DNA from 3 places in the Bacillus sp. M5A3_1b genome. Region 2 is predicted to be linked to each of the others. Evidence: a T-box and tRNA genes for the amino acid it is inferred to sense, from the RefSeq annotation. Region 2 holds a T-box; the other regions hold tRNA genes.
What was found. The T-box of region 2 lies ahead of ileS (isoleucine--tRNA ligase). A T-box ahead of a tRNA ligase gene usually reads a tRNA of that ligase, here a tRNA-Ile.
Positions count from the first base shown of each region.

Region 1: it encodes a tRNA-Ile, which carries the amino acid that the T-box ahead of ileS (isoleucine--tRNA ligase) is inferred to sense. The anticodon was not compared.
Region 3: it encodes a tRNA-Ile, which carries the amino acid that the T-box ahead of ileS (isoleucine--tRNA ligase) is inferred to sense. The anticodon was not compared.

Region 1 covers NZ_JBKEZY010000001.1:562,079-567,565, forward strand. Annotated here, with positions in the region: gene ACLBWW_RS02980 (MFS transporter) at 1-909, opposite strand, end outside; gene sodA (superoxide dismutase [Mn]) at 1,026-1,637, opposite strand; tRNA gene ACLBWW_RS02990 (tRNA-Ile) at 1,859-1,932, opposite strand; gene ACLBWW_RS02995 (DUF1189 domain-containing protein) at 2,175-2,933, shown strand; gene yqfZ (protein YqfZ) at 3,008-3,373, shown strand; gene ispG (flavodoxin-dependent (E)-4-hydroxy-3-methylbut-2-enyl-diphosphate synthase) at 3,538-4,653, shown strand; gene ACLBWW_RS03010 (Fur family transcriptional regulator) at 4,733-5,146, opposite strand; gene ACLBWW_RS03015 (metal ABC transporter permease) at 5,160-5,487, opposite strand, start outside.
Region 2 covers NZ_JBKEZY010000005.1:348,723-354,209, forward strand. Annotated here, with positions in the region: gene ACLBWW_RS16730 (bacteriocin-processing peptidase family protein) at 1-2,510, shown strand, start outside; T-box leader at 2,610-2,849, shown strand; gene ileS (isoleucine--tRNA ligase) at 2,904-5,487, shown strand, end outside.
Region 3 covers NZ_JBKEZY010000009.1:1,652-7,138, forward strand. Annotated here, with positions in the region: gene ACLBWW_RS21870 (helix-turn-helix transcriptional regulator) at 1-149, opposite strand, end outside; gene ACLBWW_RS21875 (helix-turn-helix domain-containing protein) at 286-714, shown strand; gene ACLBWW_RS21880 (ImmA/IrrE family metallo-endopeptidase) at 737-1,165, shown strand; tRNA gene ACLBWW_RS21885 (tRNA-Ile) at 1,241-1,314, opposite strand; partial or broken gene ACLBWW_RS21890 (M4 family metallopeptidase) at 1,343-1,522, opposite strand; gene ACLBWW_RS21895 (hypothetical protein) at 1,952-2,140, shown strand; gene ACLBWW_RS21900 (DUF7507 domain-containing protein) at 2,171-5,487, opposite strand, start outside.

The sequences.
Region 1 (5,487 bases), on a different contig from region 2:
TGTAACGTTGAATATAACTAAAAATACGACAGCATATAAAATAATGCCTCCAAGTAAAATTGCTTTTTTCCGCCACTCTTTCTTTAACATACGAGTGACTAAGTAGTAACATACAAATGATACAGCAGAATTTACTAAGCTATATTTTCCTAAGGCGAGTTCACTATCCGTCGCTAAATACACGTACACGGAAATCACAAAAATAAACGTTCCCTCTCTCAATCCTTGGAAAAAATGAGCACGTGTAATTCTTCCCCAATTTTTATCAATCTGCCGCTCTTTCAATACTTGTACAATTTCATACCGTCCTTCACATTCTCTCTTAGATACAAAAAAGCTTAAAATAACAGCAATTGCAAATAACACTAACGAAAGAAAGAATATGACCGTATAGCCACTCCATTTTTCCATACGTGAAATTGTGTATCCAGCTGCTATCGGTCCAATCATGCCAGAGAAGGATGTAAGAAGTCCAAGAAACCCATTAAAGAAATCTCTTGTTTCTGGTTCTGTAATCTCAAATGTTAATAAGTTAAACGCGAGCCAGTAAAAACCATATCCGACTCCTAAAAGAGCCCCCATTAATAAAATATAGTGAGAAGCGCTTTTTCCCGCTACTAAAACAACGATAAAAAAAATAGCTAACGTGCCTACGCCTATTCGTAACAAGATTGAGCGATCAATACGCTTCGCTAATTTCCCACCTATAAGAAATGTGAGAGGCTGCAATACAACGCTGGCCAAATTATACAAGCCAAGATTCACATAATTTTGTGTTTGTTTCCATAAATAAATGTTAACAAACGTATTCGATAAAGAAATTGCGAGCGTGTATAAACCTCCAATAAGGAGCAACAACACTAAATCCCGATTCACTTCAACGTCACCAATTATATGTTTCCACTTCATACACAACTCTCCTTTACTTCATGTTCTAGTCTTCCAAAGACAAGCCCAATTATGTAAAAGGAAAGCATAGAAAAAAGCTAGGAGCATTCTCCTAGCTTTTTCTATCGTTATTACAATTATTTTGCTTCTTGGTAACGTTTTTCAGCAGCGTTCCAATCTACAACGTTCCAGAATGCACCGATGTAGTCAGGACGACGGTTTTGGTAATTTAGGTAGTAAGCATGTTCCCAAACATCTAAACCTACAACTGGAGTTTTACCTTCAGTTAGAGGAGAATCTTGGTTTGGCGTGCTTGTTACTTCTAACTCACCATTGTTTACTACTAACCAAGCCCAACCAGAACCGAAACGAGTTGCGCCAGCTTTTGCGAATTCTTCTTTGAATGCATCGAAGCTACCGAATTTCGCTTCAATTGCAGTTGCAAGTTCGCCTACTGGTTGTCCGCCGCCGTTTGGAGATAAGATTGTCCAGAAGAATGTATGGTTAGCATGTCCGCCACCATTGTTACGTACTGCTGTACGGATTGCTTCTGGTACTTCGTTTAAGTTTGCAACTAATTCTTCTACGCTTTTGTCAGCTAATTCTGCATGACCTTCTAAAGCAGCGTTTAAGTTTGTAATGTAAGTGTTATGATGTTTTGTATGATGGATGTTCATTGTTTCTTTGTCAAAGTGAGGCTCTAAAGCATCATACGCATAAGGTAAATTTGGTAATTCGTGTTTTGCCATTGTTATATTCCTCCCAGTTTATGTATTGCCACTTAAGTGACATACAACTTCATTCTACCCTAATTGCCATAGGGTGCAAACAAATAAATCACATTGTCTTGCTATCATTAACGTAGCAAAAATCCCACTTCTTTTCAATTAAAATGCTCATATATTCCGTAAAAAAAGCTCCCTTCTACAAGGAAGCTTCCCACTGACATAATAAACATGCGAAATGGATATGGACCCTGTAGGACTCGAACCTACGACCGGACGGTTATGAGCCGTCTGCTCTAACCAGCTGAGCTAAGGGTCCACAATTATGTATGTAACAACATATCAAATAAAGGAATTCCTATCGGATATATCCTTTAAGAAATGTAAGATAAATTTACCATATGACAAAGAAAAGTGTCAATTGTATTTTTCTCATATAAAAGAAGAAAATTAATAAAAAGAAATTTAGTTATCTCCACTATATGTAAATATAATATATCTTGAGATTCTCTAGATTCCTACGTTACAATGATTTTATACATACATAAAGGAAGTGAATCTATGTCCATATTTACCCAATTAGCAAAAAGCGTATATTCGCCTAAAGATATGGCGCTATTCCGTTTTCAAAAAATCGGAAAAACCATTTTGTATATTATGCTACTTTGTCTAATCACTACTATTCCAAGAACATTCTTTTACGGCAGCTTTATCCAAGATAGTGTCAGCATGGTAAATCAAGCAATTGAAAAAGATTTACCTGATTTTAAAATCGAAAACGGTGAACTAAAAGCAGATATTGAACAACCTATTCTAAAGGAAGAGGGAGATGCTCTTTTCGTATTTGATCCCAATACAACAGATATAGAAACATATCAAAACAAAACTGGTTTATTTATTTTAAAAGATAAAGTAGTTTCTATAGGAAATGGTCAAACACAAACATACTCCTATAATGATTTATTAGGGACATCTCTTGAGAAGAAAGATTTGCAAGATTTCATTTCTGTATTCGATAGTATTTATCCAATTTTACTAGCCGTTATTGGAGTGTTAGTGTACCTATTCCAATTGTTTATTACTTTCTTAGGAATTACTTTACTTGCGTTTATAGGTTCTGCTATGAGTGGTCAACGTAAATTATCTTATAAGCAAGTATGGACGTTAACTGCATACAGCTACACAATCCCAACAATCTTCTTTATGATTATGGATCTATTCAAAATTGTTGTACCTGGTTCAACATTCATTTATATCGCAGTTGTTTTAATTGTTCTTTACTTAACGATTAAAGAAGTTCCAAAACCGAAAGAAAAATAAGAACGAAAAAAAAATGCCTAAATAGGCATTTTTTTTTTGGACAAGCATATATTCCTAGCAAAGGAGTGAAGAATATGAAAAGATTAGGTATATTCTTATTCGTGCTTGTTCTTGGTTATATATTTTATTACGATATAAAAATCGGCACCTTACCGATGTTAAGTTCATATAAAAAAACAACCGCTGCCCAAACGATAAAGCAAGAAAATACAGATACAAAACAAAAGAAAGAGAACAAAGCAGAAAAAGAAACAGATGTAACTTATAAAACAATCGAAGTCAAAACAGGTGAGACAGTTCTTTCTATTACCGAACAAATTAATAAGAAAAAAATCCCTTCCATTGAAAAGGTAATTGATGACTTTAAACAACTAAACAAAAGTACATCTGCTACAAAAATACAAATTGGAAAGTCTTATAAATTCCCGTTATATCAATGAGCAATCACTTAATCCTTGTCAATTACATAAAGGCGCTGATACAATAGTAAAAGTGAAACCGAGCACTTCGGTTTCTATAGCCCTGTATCACGTATACTTTCATTGATATGAGGGACTAAATAAGAAACTTCTTTTATAAGGAGAGCGATCTATTCGTGAATGAAATGACTCATCGTACAAAAACACGTCCAGTTAAAGTCGGTAATTTAACAATTGGCGGTAATAATGAATTAATTATACAAAGTATGACAACAACAAAAACACATGATGTTGAAGCAACAGTTGCTGAAATTAAACGTTTAGAAGAAGCTGGCTGTCAAGTCGTCCGTGTTGCTGTTCCAGACGAACGCGCAGCAAATGCTATTGCTGATATTAAAAAACAAATCAACATTCCACTTGTTGCTGATATTCATTTTGATTATCGTCTTGCTTTAAAAGCAATTGAAGGTGGCATTGATAAAGTACGTATCAATCCAGGTAACATTGGTCGTCGCCATAAAGTAGAAGCTGTTGTAAATGCAGCAAAAGAACGCGGTATTCCAATCCGTATCGGTGTAAACGCAGGTTCATTAGAACGTCACATTTTAGAAAAGTACGGATACCCAACTGCAGATGGTATGGTCGAGAGCGCCCTACATCACATTAAAATTTTAGAGGACTTAGATTTCCACGATATTATCGTGTCTATGAAAGCCTCTGATGTTAACTTAGCAATTGAAGCATACGAAAAAGCTGCTCGTGCTTTTGATTACCCATTACATTTAGGTATTACAGAATCCGGAACATTATTTGCCGGAACTGTAAAAAGTGCCGCTGGTCTTGGCGCAATCTTAAATAAAGGCATCGGAAATACACTACGTATTTCATTAAGTGCTGACCCAGTTGAAGAAGTAAAAGTTGCGCGTGAACTATTAAAGTCATTCGGTCTTGCATCTAATGCAGCAACACTTATTTCTTGCCCAACTTGTGGTCGTATTGAAATTGATTTAATTAGCATCGCTAACGAGGTGGAAGAATACATCTCTACACTAAAAGTACCAATTAAAGTTGCAGTACTTGGTTGCGCTGTAAACGGTCCTGGTGAAGCTCGTGAAGCTGATATCGGTATTGCCGGTGCACGTGGAGAAGGATTATTATTCCGTAAAGGGCAAGTTGTTCGTAAAGTACCAGAAGAAATAATGGTAGAAGAACTGAAAAAAGAAATCGATGTAATTGCTGCTGAAATGGCTGCTGAACGAGAAAAAGAAAAAGAAAAAGAAAAAGAAACACAAGAACAATAAAAAGAAGGTTGCCACAATATTTGTGGGCAACCTTCTTTTTTACGTAAAAAAGCTCGTCAGTTATGTAACCGACGAGTTCTTATTTTGCACATTTTGGACAACGGCCATATATTTCAAACTTATGACCGGTTACTTCATAACCGTTAAAATCTTTATTCATAAAATCCATCGGGCAGGAAGTAATCTCTTTCGTCCCCCCGCAATCTAAACAAATAAAATGATGATGATGTTCCATAATAGAACATGTAAAACGAAAATGTTTTTCACCATTTAATTCCGTTTGTTCTAAAACACCGATTTCAGCAAACACCGTTAAGTTACGATAAATCGTATCAAAGCTAAGACCTGGATAATCATCCTTCATATGCTCTAAAACGTCTTTCGCCGTTAAATAACGATTGTGAGCTGCAAATAACCTGAGCATTTCTTCCCTTTTCCCAGTATGTTTGTATCCTTTATCTTTCATTAGGCGTAAAGCTTCTGTTAGATTCATATCTATCCCTACTTTATGCAGTTTTTTTCTTTTTCCATAAAATCGCACCAATTAAAATAAGAACTGCTATCATAACAATTGTACCACCTGGTGCTAGATCAAGTTGATATGAAGCAAACATTCCACCAATTACTGCAATTTCACCAAATAAAATGGAAAAGAAAATTGTTTGTTTAAATCCATTCGCAATACGAATACTTGCTGCAACTGGTAACGTCATTAATGATGATACGAGGAGAACCCCTACTACACGCATTGATACTGCAATAACAAGAGCAACCAATATAATGAAAATAAAGTGAATCCACTTTGCACTCAAACCGGTTGATACAGCATATTCC
Region 2 (5,487 bases):
ATCATTTAATAAACGGAAGATATGCTTTTGAACAGGAAAGTTATATAGAAGCGATTTCAAGTTTTCGTTCATCATTACAATTAGACGCAGATCAGCCGATTGCTTGGAGTTTTCTCGCTCTATCATACATGTATATCGATCAATCTGAAAAGGCGTTGCAGTTTTCTCAAGTTGCTTTAGAACGTAGTCCAGAAAGATTCACTTTAACGAATCACGGATTAATATTAATAGATTTAGAAAGATATGAAGAAGCGTATGAAATTTTTAATGACTTATTAAGAGAGAATAAAAATGAGGCACATGTATGGTATGAGCGCGCGAGATGTGCGCATCATTTAGGGAAATTACATTTAGCGATAAAAGGGCTTAAAGTAGCGATTTATTTGGATAGTAATGCACCTTACATCTATACGAAACTTTCGGAAATATACGAGTCTGATTTGAAGGATGAGGAAAGTACGAAAGAAATTTTATTAAAAGGTATTGAGAATTGTGACGATAAGGCACCTCTATACGTAAAACTCGGTGACTATCATTTTCAAAATGATAGTCTGGAAGAAGCAGAAACATTGTATAATCGTGCTTTAGAAGAAAATCATGATGATGTTTATTCTCACTTTGGACTTACGCAAGTTTATATGGCGAAAGAACAATACAAGGAAGCGAAACAATATATTCTCGGTATTGAAAAACAAATTGAAAAGAGCCAAGATTTTCTTATGAATGCGGGAATGGTTCTATGGGATGCTGAGGTTGAACTTGGTGGAAATGAAGAAGGGTTTAAAGTAGCTTTGTCTAAGTTAGAGAGTGGTATAAAGCAGAGTGAATATAATGTGGCAAGTGCGTTAGATGAATATGTGAATCGAATTAAAGGAACGGTATTTGTACAAAGAGGTATAGCATTCTTAAGAACGTTACACAAAGAAAGAAATGAAATAAGCGAATACGGTTGTTATACAGGTATTTTATATGAATCTATTGGGCAGTACGGCCAAGCGATGAAAAGGTATAATAAGGCGATAGAACAAAAGGAAACGGCATTACCGTATTACCGAATTGGTGAAACGCTTATGGCATTAGGGCAATTGATAGAAGCAAAACAAGCGTATGAAACATGTTTAGAGCTTGATGAGAATTTCGAAGGTGTACATTTACAGCTTGCAGAAATATACGAAAAAGAAGAAAATCGTTCTAAAGAACAAAGTCATATGGTTCAGGCTATGAAAGAAGAGCCGATGCATATTAATATGGAATATTTGGCACAGCTTTCAGTAGAAATGAGTCTTCAGGAAGAGTTACTGACAGAACTAGAACAATTAGCGGACGAAGCACCTGAAATATGGCGATTAGATGCGATTGCATATGTGTATGGAGCGATGGATGAAATAGATAAAGAACAAGCACAGATTGAAGAGGCACTTCAATTAGATAGTGAGCATATAGAAGTTCTATATCATTATGCCAAAGTGTTAGTGAAAAAAAGGAATGCAAAAGCAATTGAAATTGCAATGAAAGTTATACAAAAAGATGCAAATAATGAACGAATATTTGATGTGTATGTAAAAGCGATAGAACAAAATAAGAAATTGTCTAACATACGAGATTTTCTTCATACACTAAAACTGAAAAAGGCAGAAAGAAGTATGGCATTTATGTATGCAGCATCTGCGGTGATGGAAAGATGGATTGAACGTCAACAAAATGAACAGCCGAAGAAATCCATAATTACAAGAGCTTTTTATCGCATGAAAAACCGTGCGAAAGAAATTTCGATTATTACTACAATTATTGATTTATATGAAATCTCATTAAAGTTAAATCAAAAAAATAGTATGGCAGCGCAGCGATTTTCACTATTTTACGAGAATGTGGCGATGTATAAAGAGGCGATAGATGTATTGCAAACATCGTTAGAAAATAAATGGGATTACGATATAGCGAAGCAACTTGTAAATCTTTTCATGGCGTGTGAGGAAGAAGATATGTTACGGGATGCTTCAGAATTAACGAAGCAAATGGTTCGAGAGTTACCAGATGATTATGATACGCTTCTTTTACAAGCACAAGTATTCTTTAAAATAGGAGAAGAAAGAAAAGCAGAAAAGATTACCTTACAATTAACGGAGCAAACACCGTTTGTAAGTAGAGCGTTTCTTGCTTTAGGAGAAATGTATCAAAGTCAAGAAAGGTTTGAAGAGGCAATTCATGTATTAGAAAATGCGTCTATACATCATCCAAATGAAGCAGCAATTCTTCTTTCTTTAGCATCTTCGTATCATGGTGCCGGGCAAACACTAAAGGCAGAAAAAATAACAAATGATGTATTAACAATAGATGCGAGTGATTTGTTAGCAAGATACGATCGCGCTTGTTATTTAGCACAGTTAAATAGAATTGAAGAGGCGAAGCAAGAGCTTGAAATTGTTCTTCGTGAGGATGAATCAGGATTCTTTGCTGAGCTTATTGAAAAAGATGAAGATTTAGCTGGAATACAAGAATTTAAGAAATAATTGTATAGGAATTGTGAAAAAAGGGTATAATTAAATATATATTTCGAATTGATTGACAATTTATTGCCCAATGGCATAAAATAGCTTTTAATAAAGTATACAAATCTGAAGACGAGAACGAGTAAAATAATGAATTGTTCACCAGAGAGCCGGTGTATAGCTGAAAGCCGGTGTGCAGACGTTATTTGAAAATCATCTCCGAGGAGCCGAGGCTGAAAATAAGTAAGCCCGGACGGATGTCTACCGTTACAAAGAACACGTATGATAGTACGTTGCTAAGTGCTATTAGCGAAGAGCTAATAGAATTAGGGTGGTAACGCGGTTAAACCCGTCCCTACTTCATAGGGACGGGTTTTTTGTGTGCTTTAAAATATTCAAAAGGAGTGATTGTAGATGAAGAAAGTAGATGTAAAAGAGTCAGCTGTAGGGAGAGAAACACGTATTCGTAAGCAGTGGAACGAGCAAAGTATTTTCGAGCAATCAATTCAGAATCGAGAAGGCGCACAGTCTTTCGTATTTTATGAAGGACCACCAACGGCGAACGGTTTACCACACGTTGGACATGCACTTGGACGGACAATTAAAGATGTAGTAGCGAGATATAAAACGATGGCTGGTTATAAAGTGCTACGAAAAGCGGGATGGGATACACACGGTTTACCTGTAGAATTAGGTGTTGAGAAGCAACTCGGTATTTCTGGTAAACATGAAATTGAAGAGTATGGAATTGAGCCATTTATTCAGAAGTGTAAAGAGAGTGTATTCACATATGAGAAGCAGTGGCGTGAATTCACTGAAAGCATCGGTTATTGGGTAGATATGGATGATCCATACGTTACGCTAGAGAATCCATATATCGAAAGTGTATGGCATATTTTAGGGACGATTCATGAAAAAGGATTATTGTACAAAGGGCATAGAGTCTCACCATACTGCCCAAGTTGTCAAACTTCACTAAGTTCACATGAGGTTGCACAAGGGTATAAAACAGTAAAAGACTTAAGTGCAACAGTTAAGTTTCAAGTAAAAGATAGTGAAAATGAATATTTCCTAGGGTGGACAACGACACCTTGGACACTTCCAGCAAATGTTGCGCTCGCTGTACATCCAAATATGGAATACGTGAAAGCGAAACAAGAAGGTCATGTATACATTGTTGCGAAAGAACGTGTACAAGATGTATTAAAAGAAGACTATGAAGTATTATCTGTTCATAAAGGTGAAGAATTAGTAAACACATCTTATATGCCGCCATTTCCAATGAAAGAAGTTACAAATGGCTATCACGTTATCGCAGCAGATTTTGTCACGGCAGATAGTGGTACAGGAATCGTTCATATCGCTCCAGCATATGGGGAGGACGATTATAGAGTCGTTCAAAGTGAAGGATTGTCATTCTTGCATGTTGTAGATGAGAAAGGTGAGTATACAGAAGCAGTACCATTTTTGAAAGGGAAATTTGTAAAAGATTGTGACGTGGATATTGTTCGTCATTTAGCAAAGGAAGGCTTACTATATCATAAAGAAAAGTATGAACATAGCTACCCACATTGCTGGCGTTGTGATTCACCACTTCTTTATTATGCAGGAGAGAGTTGGTTAATCCGAACAACTGCAATTAAAGATACATTTTTGCGAAATAACGATTCTGTTACTTGGTATCCAGACCATATGAAACATGGACGCTTTGGTAAGTTTTTAGAAAATATGGTGGACTGGAATATTAGCCGAAATAGATATTGGGGAACACCATTAAACGTATGGGAATGTGAAAGTTGCGATCATCAATTCGCACCGAAAAGCATTGCTGATTTAAGAAAGCATAGTACAAAAGAAACACCGGAAGATTTGGAATTGCATAAGCCATATGTAGATGAAGTGCAAGTTTGCTGTGAAAAATGCGGAAGTACAATGAATCGTACACCAGAAGTAATTGATGTTTGGTTTGATAGTGGTTCTATGCCATTTGCGCAATATCATTATCCATTTGAAAATAAAGAGTTATTTGAAGAACAGTTTCCAGCGGATGTTATTGCAGAAGGCATTGATCAAACACGTGGATGGTTTTATAGTTTATTAGCAGTATCAGCACTATATACAGGAAAAGTGCCTTATAAACGAGTGTTATCACTAGGACATGTATTAGACGAAGAAGGACAGAAAATGTCTAAAAGTAAGGGGAATGCACTAGATCCAGTTGATTTAGTAAATCAGTTTGGTGCAGATGCTTTAAGATGGGCGCTACTCGTTGACAGTGCACCGTGGAATGCGAAACGTTTTTCTGAAAGAACAGTACTGGAAGCAAAATCTAAGTTTGTAGATACATTAGTCAATGTGTATAGCTTCTATGTTTTATATGCAAATTTAGATGGGTATAATCCAAAAGAAACGTATGATGTAAAGCGGACGAAATTGGATGAATGGGTATTATCAAGATTGCATAGCACAACGAAAAAAGTGAGAATAGCACTTGATGATTATCAATTTACGAATGCAGCTCGTGAAATCGCGGCGCTTGTAGATGAAGTAAGTAACTGGTACGTAAGACGATCACGTAATCGTTTCTGGGAATCTGGTATGAATGCTGAAAAAGCAGCTGCTTATGAGACACTACATGAAGTACTTGTGACAATTAGTAAGTTAATTGCACCATTTACACCGTTTGTCGCTGAAGATATTCATTTGAATTTAACTGGAAGTAGCGTTCATTTAGAGGATTATCCAGTTGTAAATGAATCACTACTTCAGCCGAAACTAGAAGCGGAAATGGATGCTGTTTTACAAGTTGTTGAACTAGGAAGAAGTAACCGTAATCAACATTCTTTAAAAGTAAAACAGCCGTTAGCGGAACTTGTATTACTAGCGCATAATGAAAATGATATGGATTGGGAATCTTATCGTGATATCGTCATGGATGAGCTAAATGTCAAAGCGTTTCATGTTGAACTCGATGAAACGAAATACACGTCCTATCAAT
Region 3 (5,487 bases), on a different contig from region 2:
TCAAAATACTTAGCAATCTTTTTAGCAATTCTCATTGAAGGGATTCTTTCTTTTTGATCAATCATTCGAATATATCGTTCCGTAACCCCACAATAACCAGCAAGTTCTTTATATAACTTCTTTTCCGGTTCATACATTTTGTTACTAATTAATCCACCTCCGTAAGAACAATTAGTTCTAAATATAGATTAAAGAACTAATTGTTCGTTGTCAATGTAAAAAGGAACTTTTTGTGCTAAAATAAACCCAAAGAGAACAATTAGTTTAATTAGAGAGGTGAACAATGTGATAGGAGTTAGAATAAAATCCTTACGAAAAAAAGAAAATTTAACACAAAAACAATTGGCTGAAAAAATTGGAGTATCCCAAAGAATGATAGGCTACTACGAATCAGAAGAAAGATTCCCTCCACATGATGTTCTAACTAAATTAGCGGATTGTTTTTCAGTTTCAGCTGACTATTTACTAGGACGAGCTGTTACGGACGAAACTAAGAAGCAATTAACGCCAAAAGATGAGAAAGACATAGCAAAAAGAATGGAAGAAATAAAAAAAGACCTTCAAGGAGAAGATGGCTTAATGTTCTCTGGTGAACCTATGAGTCAAGAAGCTGTAGAATCACTATTAGATGCAATGGAGTATATTGTAAAACAAACGAAAGTAATCAATAAAAAATACGTGCCTAAGAAATATCGTAAACCAGACGATAACTGATGCGAGCTTAGGAGGGAATACATTGAAATTCGTCATTAGAGATCTAGTCCAACAACTTAGCAACAAATACAACACGACAAACCCCTATGAGCTTGCAGATTACTTAAAAATACATGTACTAACATGGGATTTACATGAAGAAATAAATGGTTTTTATAAATATGAAAAAAGAAATCGTTTCATTGTTATTAATACTAATTTATCTCCATCTATGCAGAGAACTGTTTGTGCTCATGAATTAGGACATGCAGTCCTACATACTCATGCAAATACACCTTTTCTGCGTAAGAATACATTCTTTTCCGTTGACAAATTAGAGATAGAAGCAAATACGTTTGCTGCGCTTTTGTTAATTGACCAAAAGACCATTCAGCCTGGTGATACAAAAGCATGTATAGCATACAAAAATAATATTCCAGTTGAACTCTTAGAATTTTATAAACCTTGCTAAAGGAAAAAAGACATTTTATTTATTAAAAACAAGGAGAAAGCCCCCATTTGAGTGCTTTCTCCTTGTTTTTATAAGTGGACCTTGTAGGACTCGAACCTACGACCGAACGGTTATGAGCCATTTGCTCTAACCAGCTGAGCTAAAGATCCAGAGCATAAATTTTACTTTATAGGACGTATTCACATATACTACTTCTTTGATCTCAGGTTCCTCAACAAATTTAAGATCGTTCCCGTATAGATTAAAAATCTGGTTCTTTGCATCCTCTTTTGATAGAGTACTAGACTGATTTAAGTCTCCCTGTTGCTGTAAATCTTGAGCACTATCTCCTGAAATGCTTGTAAGTACACCTTCATCAAAATTATTAAGTACTCTTAATATGTTTAAGTTAAAAACAAATCAAGCTATTTATAGCGTAACAAAACATTGAACTCAAGTCATTGAATTTGTATTTCTATATAATAATTGAGTTGCTTATGATATTGAAATTAAATTATTATAGTTATGTTTCAAAAGAATTGGACAAACTAATTCTTAAACTAAATACGGTAAAAGTAGAGGCTTATTTCAATTGCCTAATAGCCTCTTTCCTAAGATCTGTTTCTATATGCTATACTGACTCTTAATTACTTGTAGAAGAAATGATAAAAATAAAGGTTTTTTTATCTATTATTTTGTTTAGTTCTCCTTCATTTAAGTATCTTTCTTTACATTATATTGACTATTAATCATTATATTATATATTGCAAATATAACGATATAAATAATACCAAGGAGGTTTACAACATGAAAAACATAATGGAACTCCTCAACAATCCATATATTAAATATCCATTAATTGTGATTTCAGCTATAGCTATAATAAAAACAGGTTATGATTTAGGTTCCTTTATTAAAAAATTAAAAATGAGCCCGGTACATACCGGACTCACTTTTATCAAGCTGCCTAATGAAATAACCGTGTCTAACTTTTAGGGGGCACTTCACAAAATGCTCTTTTTGTTTTTATTTCTTATGTTCGTGCAAATGATTACACGGAGAACATTGAAATGGAATTTTATCTAAGCAATTAAAGTTTGTTTCACAAATTTGTTCGATCGTTGGGACGAACGGTATGACCACAATATTACTTTCTATTATTTGTGTAACAGGCGGTAACACTGTACCTACTTGATGTTCGAAGCGAATACTCGCTTGATTTATATAATTTCCTGAACCACTTGGCGCGCTCTGAACTACTACTTGGAACGAGACTGTGAGTGCTTCACCTGGATTTAAACTTCCTATAAGAAATCCTGATATTGGGTTTACATTTGGCACTGGCGTATTATCAACCGTTACACTTCCAAGGACAAATTGAACACTACTATCTAACATATCTTGAAAACGAATATTTTGTATCGCTGTATCTCCCGTATTTGTAATAACTGTCGTAAACGTAATAACATCTCCTATTGTTGCTGTTTGATGGTCTGCCACTTTTACAACAGTCGTTGAGACATTTTGAGGAATAAACGGGATAACAACTGTATTGCTATCGCCTTCAACTACTACAGGCGGTTCATTTGGATTCACAATTGCAAGCCCACTCGCCGTAGCTGTATTTGTAACTAAGTTATTTATTTGCCCTCCTGTTATTACAACTTGGAAATTAATAATTGCTGCATCATTTGGCTGAAAATCACCTAACGGAATACCTGTATTCGGGTTGGCAAATGGAAAAGGTACATCATTTACCGTTACCGAGCCATTTATAAATAACGTATTCGGATCAATGATATCCGTTAAAACAATATTCGTCACAGGAACTGTACTATCATTTATAACAGCAATTCCGTAAGTGACGACATCTCCTACCATTGCTACTTCAAAGTTTGCTCCTTTTGCAACAAATAAGATTGCAGTATTTACCGTTACAATAACTGTATTACTCGTGTCCATCACTGTAACTGGCGGCTCTCCTGGTACTAAAATATATTCTGCTGATGCCCCAGCAACGTTCACTACTGTACCACCATCTGGAAAACTTGTAATGGTAGCTTCATATGTTACAAGTGCCGTCTCACCCACTGGGATGTCTGGTATCGTAAATCCAGCCTGTGGATTTAACCCTGGTTGCGGAACTCCATTTATCGTTACACTATTTGGAACAAACTCAGCTTCCTGAGATAACACGTCTATAAATTGAACATTCATCGCATCAGCCGTACCAGTATTTAATATACGAACAGTATACGTTACCGTTTCTCCCACTCCAACAATCGGATGATCTACTTCTTTCAGCATATCTAAACTACCTCGATTTACTGGTGTGACTGTCGTATTACTTGAGTTCGTAATTGTAAACGGTGGTTCTCCTGGAATCAATTCGAAATCACCAGTTACTCTCGCTGTATTCATAATGCTACTAGAAGGGGGAATTGTGATTACATTTACTTCAAATGTAATTAATATACTGTCCCCTACTGCAAGATTTGGTAATGAAAAGCCTACAAATGGATCTAAACCTACTTGCGGAATCCCATTTATTTGTACACTTCCTGGAACGAATTCTAAACTAGGTGATGGAACATCAATAAACTGAACATTTGTTGCAGCTACCGTTCCTGTATTCGTAACTTGCACACTATAAGTTAACGTATCCCCTAATCGTGTTGCTTGCTTATTTACGGTTTTTATAACATTAAATCTCCCTCTATTTACCCTTGTTATTGTCGTATTACTCGGTTCAGTTACTACAACCGGCGGCTCTCCTGGTACTAAAGTAAAGCTTCCTGTTATATTTGCAACGTTCGTAATGGTTCCTGATGACGGGATGTTTGTAACTGTCGCTTGAAACGTCACGATAACTGTTTCACCAACTGGTATATCTCCAACTCCAAAGCCAGTAATCGGATTTAAGTTTGGTTGCGGGGCTCCATTTATCGTTACACTATTTGGGACAAATGACGCTCCTGCTGAAATCGTATCAATAAACTGAACATCATTTGCTGTTACTGTTCCCGTATTCGTTATTTGAACTGTATACGTTAATACATCTCCAACGAGAGTAGCTGCTCTATTTACTTGTTTAATAACATTAAATCGTCCTCTATTTACAGTTGTGAGCGTCGTGTTACTTGGCTGATTCACTACAATTGGTGGTTCTCCTGGTACTAATATAAAACTTCCTGTAACATTTGCCGTATTGACAATTGTTCCGTTTGATGGAACATTGACAACTGTTACTTGGAATGTAACTTCTACACTTTCACCTGGATTTATATCTGGAAGTGGGAATCCATTATTAGGATTGAATCCAGGTTGTAGCACACCATCTATCGTTACACTATCTAGTACAAATGTAATCGAGGACGGCAATACATCACTATATTGAACATTCGTCGCTACCACTGTACCTGTATTTTGAACTACTGTTGTATATGTGATTGTATCGCCTACTGCAACAACCGGCTGACTCACTGATTTTAAAACATTCAAACCGGGTTCATTAATTTCTGTTAATGTCGTATTACTTGTTGTTGTTTCTGTAATAGGCGGCTCTGTTTCACTTACAGCAAATGTAGCTGTAACGTCTACAAAGTTAACAATCGTTCCCCCCTCAGGTATGCTCGTAACCACTTCCTGATATGTGACAAGTACAAAATCATCTACAGAGATATCTGGAACTGTAAAGCCAATGAAAGGATCTAATCCTGGTGCCGGCACCCCATTTATGCTCACACTTCCCGGTACAAATGCTACACCGGCGGAAGTTGTATCTATAAATTTAACATTCGTTGCTGCCACTGTACCGAAATTAAAGATTAATACATCATACGTTAATATTTCTCCAACCGTCGCTACCTCTTTATCAACTAGTTTTAATGGAAATATAGACGCTATATTAATTGTCGTAACGACTAAATTCGTTAATATCGTTTCCGTAATTGGTGGTTCCTGCGGATTTGGTTGTGAAGTAAATGTAACATCTGCATCATTTAATATGACTTCATTATCTGGAATCTCCGTAATCGTCACTTGGAACGTCACAGCAATATTTGCACCTGCATTTAATAACGGACTAACTGGAAATCCTGTTTCTGGATTTAAGCCAAGTTGCTGCCCCCCACCTATCGTTACACTATTTGCTACAAATATCGTTCCTTCTGGTATGACATCTTGAAAGAACACATCTGTAACTGGTATAATTCCTACGTTTGAAATTAGCACAGTATACGTTAATACATCCCCAACCGCTCCAGCAGCAACATCAACTGTTTTTGTTGCTGTTACTTCACCAGGAGGAGGTAACGGTATCGTAACTACTGTCGTATTACTTG